Regions from separate parts of the Arthrobacter sp. 35/47 genome, predicted to be linked through region 2. Evidence: riboswitches for the same ligand, from Rfam matches in the RefSeq annotation. Region 2 holds a riboswitch; the other holds the start of a gene.
What was found. Region 2 has a riboswitch for cyclic di-AMP ahead of X803_RS0109200 (NlpC/P60 family protein). Riboswitches for the same ligand answer to the same signal wherever they lie in the genome.
Positions count from the first base shown of each region.

Region 1 (4,414 bases), on a different contig from region 2:
CGGCAGAGCCTGGTTGAGTGTGACCATCCTCGCAGCCCTGACCGCCACCTGCTTCTTCGCCGTCCAGAGCCGTATCGGCTTCGTCCTGACGGGGGTGCTGGCCGGTTTCGCCGTGGTACCGCTGTCGAGCATCGGACACGCCGCCGGCAGCACCGACCACAGCGCCGGGGTCAGCGCCCTGAGCATGCACCTTCTCGGGGTCAGCGTGTGGGTCGGCGGAGTCATCGTCCTGGGACTGCTGTGGGATGTCCTCCCCTCCAACACCACCAGTGGTCCTGCGAAGACAACCATCAGGATCTTCGCCCGGTTCTCCATCCTCGCCGGTGCTGCGTTCGCCCTGGTCTTCGTCTCCGGCGTGATCAACACCGTCCTGCGCGTCGAAAGTATCCAGGGGCTTCTCTCACCGTATGGGGCGCTGATCATCCTCAAAACCCTGGCCACCCTCATACTCGGCGTCATCGGGTACATACACCGGGGCAGGATCACCGCCGCCGGGCGGAAGAACATGGCCTGGAAGCTGATCGGAACTGAAGCGACGATCATGGCCGGTGTGATGGGAATCGCCGCTGTCCTGGGACGGACCCCGCCGCCGGTCCCCCAGATACCCGAACCGGACATCACCGAAACCGAGGTCCTCACCGGGTACCCGCTCCCACCCGAGTTATCCGTGCTCACCGCACTCACGCAGTGGCGCTGGGACCTCTTCTGGGTGACCGTCGCGGTCATCGCTGCCTGGCTTTACCTGGCAGCTGTCCGCAGGGCAGCATCGTCAGGCGTGCAGTGGTCGAAGCGCCGGGTCCTCTTCTGGCTTGCCGGGCTGGGCCTGCTGGTCTACGCCACCTCAGGGGCACCGGCCATCTACGGGCTGGTGCTGCTCAGCGCCCATCTGACAATGTTGCTGACCCTGGGACTGGCCGTGCCCTTGCTGCTAGTCTCCGCCCGTCCGGCGCAGCTCCTCAAGGCAACGATGCCCGCGCGGTCCGATGGCAGCACCGGTGTGCGGGAATGGGCGCTGCAGGCTGCCAGCCACCCGGTCCTGGCGCGGTAAGCGACACCGTTGTGTGCTGCCGCGGCCCTCCTGGGCTCCCTGATCCTCATCTACGGCACGGCGCTTTTGGCCACCATCACTGCGAGCCCGCTGTCGCTGCAACTGACCAACGCGTACCTGGTTTGCCTCGGGCTGGTGTTCTTCGGCTCGCTCCTCCACCAGGTGCCCAGCCGAATGACCCGCGGTCGGCTCGCCCCGGTGCTGGCCTTACTGTCCGTGGCCCTCGCCGCAACAGCCTTCCTGGCAGTATCCCCGGAACCGCTCCACGCTGACTGGTTCAGCAACGCTGAACGCAGTTGGGGTTCCTCGCTCGTGGAGGATCAGCGACTCGCTGCGGCCACGGTAGTTCTCCTGGCCGGCGCCGCACCGCTGCTGGCATCGGCGATCATCCTCATCCGCCGGCAGCAGCGGCGGGCGCCCACAACCGCCTCAGTGGGCTCCTAGCCCTCCGTACCGTCCTGGCGTGCATCTGCTTTGACGGCTTGGCGGTGCCCCATCATGAACGCGGCGGCGCCGCCGATCACAATGACCGCGATCACAATCGGCAGCAACCAGTTGACGCCCCCGGAACTCGCGGCCTCTTCGGAAGCTGGTTCGGCAACCGGGTCCGCCGGGCTCGAAGTCGGAGCAACAGTTTCAGGGGCCACCGACGGCTCTTCACTTTCAGTGGCCTGCGCGCTCGGAGCGGCGGTGGAGGGATCCTCAGCCGGCGTCGTGCTGGCCGGTTCGTAGGTGAACTCGAAGACGCCCTCAATCGGGTGCCCGTCGGAGGACACGGTGCGCCATGCCACGCTGTACACGCCGGGGGCGTCAATGGCGGCCGGGGCTGACATGACGTTTTCCTCCAGAGTCACCGGTACTGCTTCCACCGGGGTCCCGTCCGGTCCGGTGATCTGTATCCGGCTCAGCTCCAGTCCGGAGGATTCCAGGGGTGTCTCGGAGAGAGTGATGGTGATGGCCTCCGGAGCGGTAGCGATGACCTGACCCTCCTCCGGTGCGGTCCCAATCAGTGAGTCATGCGCGGTGGCTGCCGGTGCTCCGATAGACCCGATCATCAGAGCGGCGAACACTCCCAGCAGCGCCCTTCGAAGGCGCTGGGTTCGAGGACGACGGGCGAGAGTGGTGGTGGCTGGATCGGGTGTGTGCATGACTCTCCTTGGGTGGTAGCGGACGGTTGAAACGATCAGAGCCACTGGGTGGGATCAACCACCGTGTCATTGATCATGACCTCGAAATGGAGGTGACATCCGGTGGAGTTCCCTGTCGTACCGGCATTCCCGATCAGCTCGCCCTGGGACACAATCTGCCCGGCGCTGACCCCGATGACCGAAAGATGGTTGTACGTGGTCTTCAGCCCGCTGCCGTGATCGACGACGATTCGGTTTCCTCCCCCGTAGGGGGACCAACCGGCTTCGACCACCTCGCCGCCCTGGGCGGAGAGAACCTCGGTGGTGCAGGAGGCTACCAGGTCGAGACCGGTATGCAGCTCGCCTGCGCCGGTCAATGGGCTGGTGCGGTACCCAAAACTCGATGTCGTGGCGATAGAACCAAGCGGGGCGGTGAACCGTGCTCCTACAACCGGATCAACGGGCTCCTCGATAGCGGGATCTGCTGCTTCCGCGGTGGGAGCGTCCACAGAGGGTTTACGCGTTTCGGCCTCTACCGAGCCTGCGGCCAGCAGTGAGCGATCACCAGCTTCCGCACCTGACCCGGGGACAGCCGCAACGGCGCTCCGGGTGAACGCGACTTCCGCCTCTGGATCGGCGGTGACCTTTTCAGATGGTGCGGTCTTGGTTTGGATCGGCGGCACAGTGCTGCCGCTTCCTTGTGCGGGGACCATGACGCTGCTGAGCAGCCCGGCTGCACCCAGCACTATCGCTGTAGGTTTGATCCAGTTCCTACCGGATTCAGCGGCTGGACCTGCCGCGCGCCGCCGTCCTTGCCTTGGCCGGCGCTCCGCTGCCCGGCGGCCATGAGGCGCCGGTTCCGCGCGGCGACGGCTGGCGGCCTTGTGTGATGACAAGAACATTCCTTCCCGAACGCCGCTGAAGTTAGCTGTCGGATTCGGGCAAGGAATCAGCCCGGCCGGCCAGTGCACACACTGGAACGGCTTCACCCCAAGACGGCACAACGGCCGCCACAAGAAGTGGGTCCTCCACCCCTGCCGGTATACGGACGATGGCTGGCTTCCCGGCAGGGTTAGGCGTTAAAACCAGCGTCGCCAACTCATCTCGGCGACCAGATCACTCTACAGGGACGGATGTATAGTTACAATTTCGCAACCTATTGAGAGTAGGAATCAATTACAGTCCCACAATTCTGGGTGCGGGGTGTGTGCGCCACCGAGGGAAAAGCTGTCCCGGACGAGTTTCAGCTCAGCAGGGCTGGCAGGCTCTGATCGCTCATGGGGACGATGAGATCGCCGCACCAGCAGGGAAGGTGTTCGTCCCGGCCAGGGGGACCCAACCTCGAGAACGCAAGGGGGGTGGTGCCGAGTTTCTGGTGGAAAGCGGCACGAGATGAGTACCTGGTCGAGAGACACCCGAAATGAGATCAGCCTGGTGCCCGTTCTCTGCCTTCCGTGGACCTTCCCAGACGAATAAATTAGGCTGGTTCGGTGCCCAGGCTTCTGGTGCATGCAGGTGCCGATGGCCCGGGTGCCCTAGCCACGATGGTCATCGGCATCTGGTTAACCTGATCCGGTTTTACCTGCGGTAGCGTGGCGTGATCCGCCCATCCGTCCGCTCGCTTAGGCCTCGTGACTACCCGGCGCTACAGCGCAGGAAGCGCCGCCCGATAGGCAATTGATGAGCCGACGGGAACGCCCACATTTTGGGATGTGGCAAGCTGTTGACCATGTCCGAAGCTTCCGCACCGCCAATCACGACCCTTTACGACGAACGGTTGTGGCCGACACCGTTTGTGTGGGTGCTTGTCTCAGGAGTGGCAGGAGCGTCAATCCTGGTGTTCGCGCCCATCAGCATGCTGACCGGGGTCATCGCCTGCATCGTGATCTTCCTCATCCTCACCGCTCTCCTGATCCTGTCCACCCCGCGAATCACACTGACCACCACCTCACTAAGCGTTGGCCGTGCCCAGATCGAGCGGGAGTATCTAGGTCCGGCACATTCCTATGTGAAACACGAGGCCACCAACCAGCGCGGACCGGCGCTAAACGCCCTGGCATATCTATGCATCCGAGGCTGGATTGACCCCGTGGTACGGATTGACATAGAAGACGAGGAAGACCACACCCCCTACTGGCTGGTATCGACCAGACGTCCAGCTGAACTCGTCAACGCCTTAGGCGAGGAAACGCTTCGCGAGAAAACAGCCACGACTGAATCCGTCATAACCACCAGTCGC
Region 1 is NZ_KI914582.1:36,845-41,258, forward strand. Features, by position in the region: partial or broken gene X803_RS22610 (cytochrome c oxidase assembly protein) at 185-1,492, shown strand; gene X803_RS17155 (copper resistance CopC family protein) at 1,489-2,196, opposite strand; gene X803_RS22615 (M23 family metallopeptidase) at 2,232-2,858, opposite strand; cyclic di-AMP (ydaO/yuaA leader) riboswitch at 3,074-3,264, opposite strand; gene X803_RS17160 (DUF3093 family protein) at 3,905-4,414, shown strand, end outside.
Region 1: linked by a shared signal. The riboswitch ahead of X803_RS22615 (M23 family metallopeptidase) and the one ahead of X803_RS0109200 (NlpC/P60 family protein) in region 2 are both predicted to bind cyclic di-AMP.

Region 2 (4,414 bases):
TGTGGTGGCCAGCACGACGTCGCTGCTTGTCGTGCCGGAGAGGTCGAAGGGAGCGATCTGGGTTTCCGCCGGAAGCCATTGAAGACCATCACCGCTGGTAATCAGTTGCCCGTCGTATCCGACGAATGATTCCCCGGTTCTGGTCAGGGCATGAAAGTCGGACTGGCCCTGCCGGGACAGGGGCTCCCAACTCTTACCACCGTCGGTGGAGCTGAGCAGCCCAACCGGGTTGGGCAGATCTGTGTCCGGTCCGGGGTGCCCGGACGCGTACAGGGTGTTGTTCTCACCGGCGGTGTATCCCATCAGGTCGATGACGGGTCCGATGCGTGGGGCGGGGGAGGAGGAGACGTCGTACAGCCCGTTGTGGGTGGCTAACAGCACCCGGTCACTGCCCGGGTCCACGCTCATACCGTGCACATGACCGGTGGGAAAGCTCTTTGCTGTGCCGGGTGGTTGCGGTGCCGCCGAAGGAGCCGAACAGGCCGCCACGGACATCATCGAGATAAGCGCCACCGTGGGCAAGACGAGACGACGGCGGAGAAGGATAGGGAAAAATTTTGGACGCATTTGTTGCTCTCCAACCAAAGGGGGAATGACGGGAAGAGGAGGAAGGCACGGTCCGCGGGAGACGCCGGTAATGGACGCCTCCGGCGGACTGTGCTTGCCCGTCTTAGAGCTCGGCCAGGAGGGCTTCCATCTCCTCGATCTCGGCCTGCTGCGTTTCCACGATGGTTTCCGCCAGGGCGATGGCATCCGGGTACTGCCCGTTCTCGATTTCTTCCTGCGCCATTTCGACCGCTCCGTCGTGGTGGGCCGTCATGGACTCCAGGAACATGCGCGCCGCTTCGTCGCCTTCGGCGGCTTCCAGCCCGGCGAGCCCGTCCTCGGTCATCATGCCCTGCATCTCCCCGCCACCGCCCATGTCCCCCATGTCATGGCCTTCCATGCCACCTTCGGGTTCGACCGGTTCACCCCAAGCTTCGAGCCAGCCGGTCATCGTCTCGATTTCGGGTGCCTGCGCATCTCTGATCTGGGTAGCCAGGTCGCGTACTTCCGGGCTGATGGAGTCCTGGGCGAGCATGATCTCGCTCATTTCCACGGCCTGACGGTGGTGCGGGATCATCATCTGGGCGAACATGACGTCCGCATCGTTAGGTTCGGCCGCAGTGTCCTGCGTGGTTTCCGGTGCAGCGGAGCCGGCGCTGCTCTCCGGCGCCGTAGCAGTGCCGGGTGTTTCGCCGGATCCACAACCGGCAAGCGTGAGGGTCGCGGCGATCGCCAGTGCGGACATGGAAAGGTAACGCTTGGTCATGAGGGGTGTCCTTCGATGGTTGAGCTAGCTGCAGTTCAGTACGTCGGCACGACGGGGTTGCCGTCGGGCCGTTACCGGAGTCGGGTACTTACGCGACTCTCACGTGCGGCTGATGCAGAGCTGAACCAGTGTCAGCGAAGGTACGAAGGTGCGGGGAAGCTGTACTACCGGCGGCGGGCCCCGCAGGCGAACACGGCCATAGACCAGCCGGCTCCTGAGGACGATGGCAGCGGCGAAGGAAACAACCAGGAACGCCAGGATGCACACGGCCGCGGCGATCTCTTCACCGCACGTATCCGCACAATCCAGATTCAGGGTCATTCCCGAGTCTGCGGTGTCGGATGCGGATGCCGGCGTGATCGCCTGGTGGTGCACATCAGCTGCGGGCGCCGCGGTGACCACCGGGCCGACGGCGTGTGAGGCACCATGCCCGCCCATCCACACATGCATCGCAAGGATGCCCACAATGACCGCGGTCAGACTGAAAAGAAGAGCTGCCCGGGGAAAGCGGCGTGAAAGGGGAACGAACAGCGCTCTCGGCGGATACTTATGCACCGTCCTGCCCCTTCCCGCCTACGTGATGGTTTATGCCTGATATCAGAGTACCGACCCATCCTGGGCCGGATCGAATCGGTGCTCCACCAGCGGTGGCTGCCGGATGCCAGATTCAGCTGGCGCAGGAGCTGCGCGTTCAGCGCCACCACAGGAATCGGGGAAAGGAGCTTCCTGAGGTGACAGGGGAGACCCACCGTGACCCAATTGTGATATTCGCAGTCCGGTGGGATACCCTCAATCTCGTGCCTGCACCCCATGGAGGCACTCCCACACGGATCGCCGAGCTCTGTCACCGTGGTGGGGTCGTCCGTTTTCCGCTGGCAGAGGCGGGGGAACCATGTACGCGGGCCCAACGCTTTATGGGTCCTTGGGGTTAAGCCGTGTCCACGGCCGGGTGACTCCCATCCGAACCCGACAGCTAACCTCGCAGGCGTTGGGAGAAGGTACTCATCTATGTCCACTCGGCATGCCCCCGCGCGCCATCGCGCAGTCCCCGCCCAGACCAATACGTTGGCGGTCCTCTCCAAGGCTGTTTCCTCCAACATGGGTTCTGCAGGCCGTCAGGCTGCAGTGATCACCGCAGCTTCTGGTCTCGTTCTCACCGCTGGCCTTCCGGCCCAGGCGGTGGACGCACCGCAGCGTCAGGTGAGCACCAGTTCGCTGGTTACCACCGTGGAATCCGAGCCGGTGTCCGCGGATACATCGGCCGCTATCTCCTTCGAACGAGAAGCCGTTACCGCTGCGCCCGCTCCGGTGGTTGCTGCTCCGGCTCCTGTCCTGGAGCACCCGGTCCCCGAAGCTGACCCGTCACCTGTAACAGTGCAGGCGGTGGAACCCGCCCCGGTACAGCCGAGCCCTGCCGTGCAGGAAGTGGCGCTGCAGGCTGCCGTAGCGCTTCCCGCTGCCCCTGCCCCTGCTCCCGAGCCGAAGCCGGCTCCTGCCCCTGCAGCGAGCAGCAGTGTCGGTGCCGCGCTGGTCGCCTCCGCCTACGCACAGATCGGCCGCACGCAGGACTGCACCATCCTCGTCGAGGTCGCGCTGCGGTCCATCGGCAAGTCTGTGGGCGACCTCGGGCCCGAGCAGTTCTACCAGTACGGGACCGTTGTCGGCTCGCCCGCACCGGGTGACCTGGTCATCCGACCCGGCCACATCGCCATCTATGTAGGTAACGGCCAGGTCATTAGCAGCGGCATGAACGGTGTCAACGACACCCTCCTGCACCCCCTGAGCGATCTCGCCGGCTCATCCTTCGTCCGGGTCAACGGCTAACAACCACCTAAGCCGGGTAGGCAAAAAGGGCCAACAGGGCGACCGCGAACCGCTCCAAGCCCTTTGCCTACCCACACCTGGGCATGCCGGAGTCATCCCCCTGCACTTCGGCATGCCCTCACCCTTCCCCTGAGCGAGACGAGATCATCGTTGTCTTCCCACAACGCCCACGGTCGACGCCGCGCCGCCACAGGACGTCGCCGCGCAGAACCGGCCACCCCCCGTCACCAGCAGGGCCGCCGCGCCGCGAAGCGGAGCGCGACGAACCGCCGCCCTTCACCTGTCGCCCCGATCGCCGGTGCAATCTCGGCCGCCAGTGTGCTTAGCGGCGTTCTCCTCTCCGGCATCCCCGTGACTGCAGCGGCCCCGTCATCCGTAGAACCAGCCGCCGTCAGCGCGGCCGCGGACAGCGCTCAGCAGCCACGAGCGCAAACCATTGAAGCCGACCCGAAAGCCAGCGTGGATTTCAGCCGCGCCGCAGTCGTGGGCGCCTCCTCCGCGGAGCCGGCGACAGGGTCGGTAGACTCATCGCACTTTCTGGCTGATGGTCCCATCGAGATGACCCCCGGCGATGACGCGGACGAAAGCCCTGCTGCCGAACCTCCTAAACAGTCCGGCCTCGGCGCGCCCTTGGCCGAAATGACCACCGTCTCGACCTTCGGATATCGCACCAACCCACTGACCGGGGTGCCAGGGGAAATGCACACCGGCATCGACCTCACCGGCTCATGTTCCACCCCTGTCACGGCCGCTGCCAGTGGAACCATCAGCGAAGCTGGATGGAGTCCCTACGGTGGAGGGAACCGTATCGTTGTCGACCACGGGAATGGGCTGAAGACCACCTACAACCACCTCGCGACGATTGCCGTCGGCGTAGGCCAAACAGTTGCTCGGGGAGAGTTTGTGGGCGGGGTTGGAACCACTGGCAACTCCACCGGCTGCCATCTGCACTTCGAAGTCATGATCAACGACACGCTCGTCGATCCCTCGACCTGGTTCTAATCCTCGGGCCTTCACCGAGATCCGATTAACCACTAGAAGCTGGGATGGCCAGAGGATCGATCTCAGGTATAGATCCCTCTCACCGTGACCGAGACGAGGCTGGGGACGGCGTCCCGGGAGCCAGAGCGACCGGGCGGAACCAATGGCCTGGACGCAGTACCGGGCGAGGTCTGCCGGGTTCATGGCCAGATCCTCGGCTTTCTCCTGGATGCCCGAGTCCGGATCAGGTCCGTGATGAGGGGCCTCGAGGTATCCATGCGCATGGTCGAGATGGGT
Region 2 is NZ_KI914596.1:26,546-30,959, forward strand. Features, by position in the region: gene X803_RS0109185 (F510_1955 family glycosylhydrolase) at 1-753, opposite strand, end outside; gene X803_RS0109190 (DUF305 domain-containing protein) at 671-1,312, opposite strand; gene X803_RS0109195 (hypothetical protein) at 1,412-1,867, opposite strand; cyclic di-AMP (ydaO/yuaA leader) riboswitch at 2,135-2,315, shown strand; gene X803_RS0109200 (NlpC/P60 family protein) at 2,321-3,136, shown strand; gene X803_RS18925 (M23 family metallopeptidase) at 3,695-4,138, shown strand.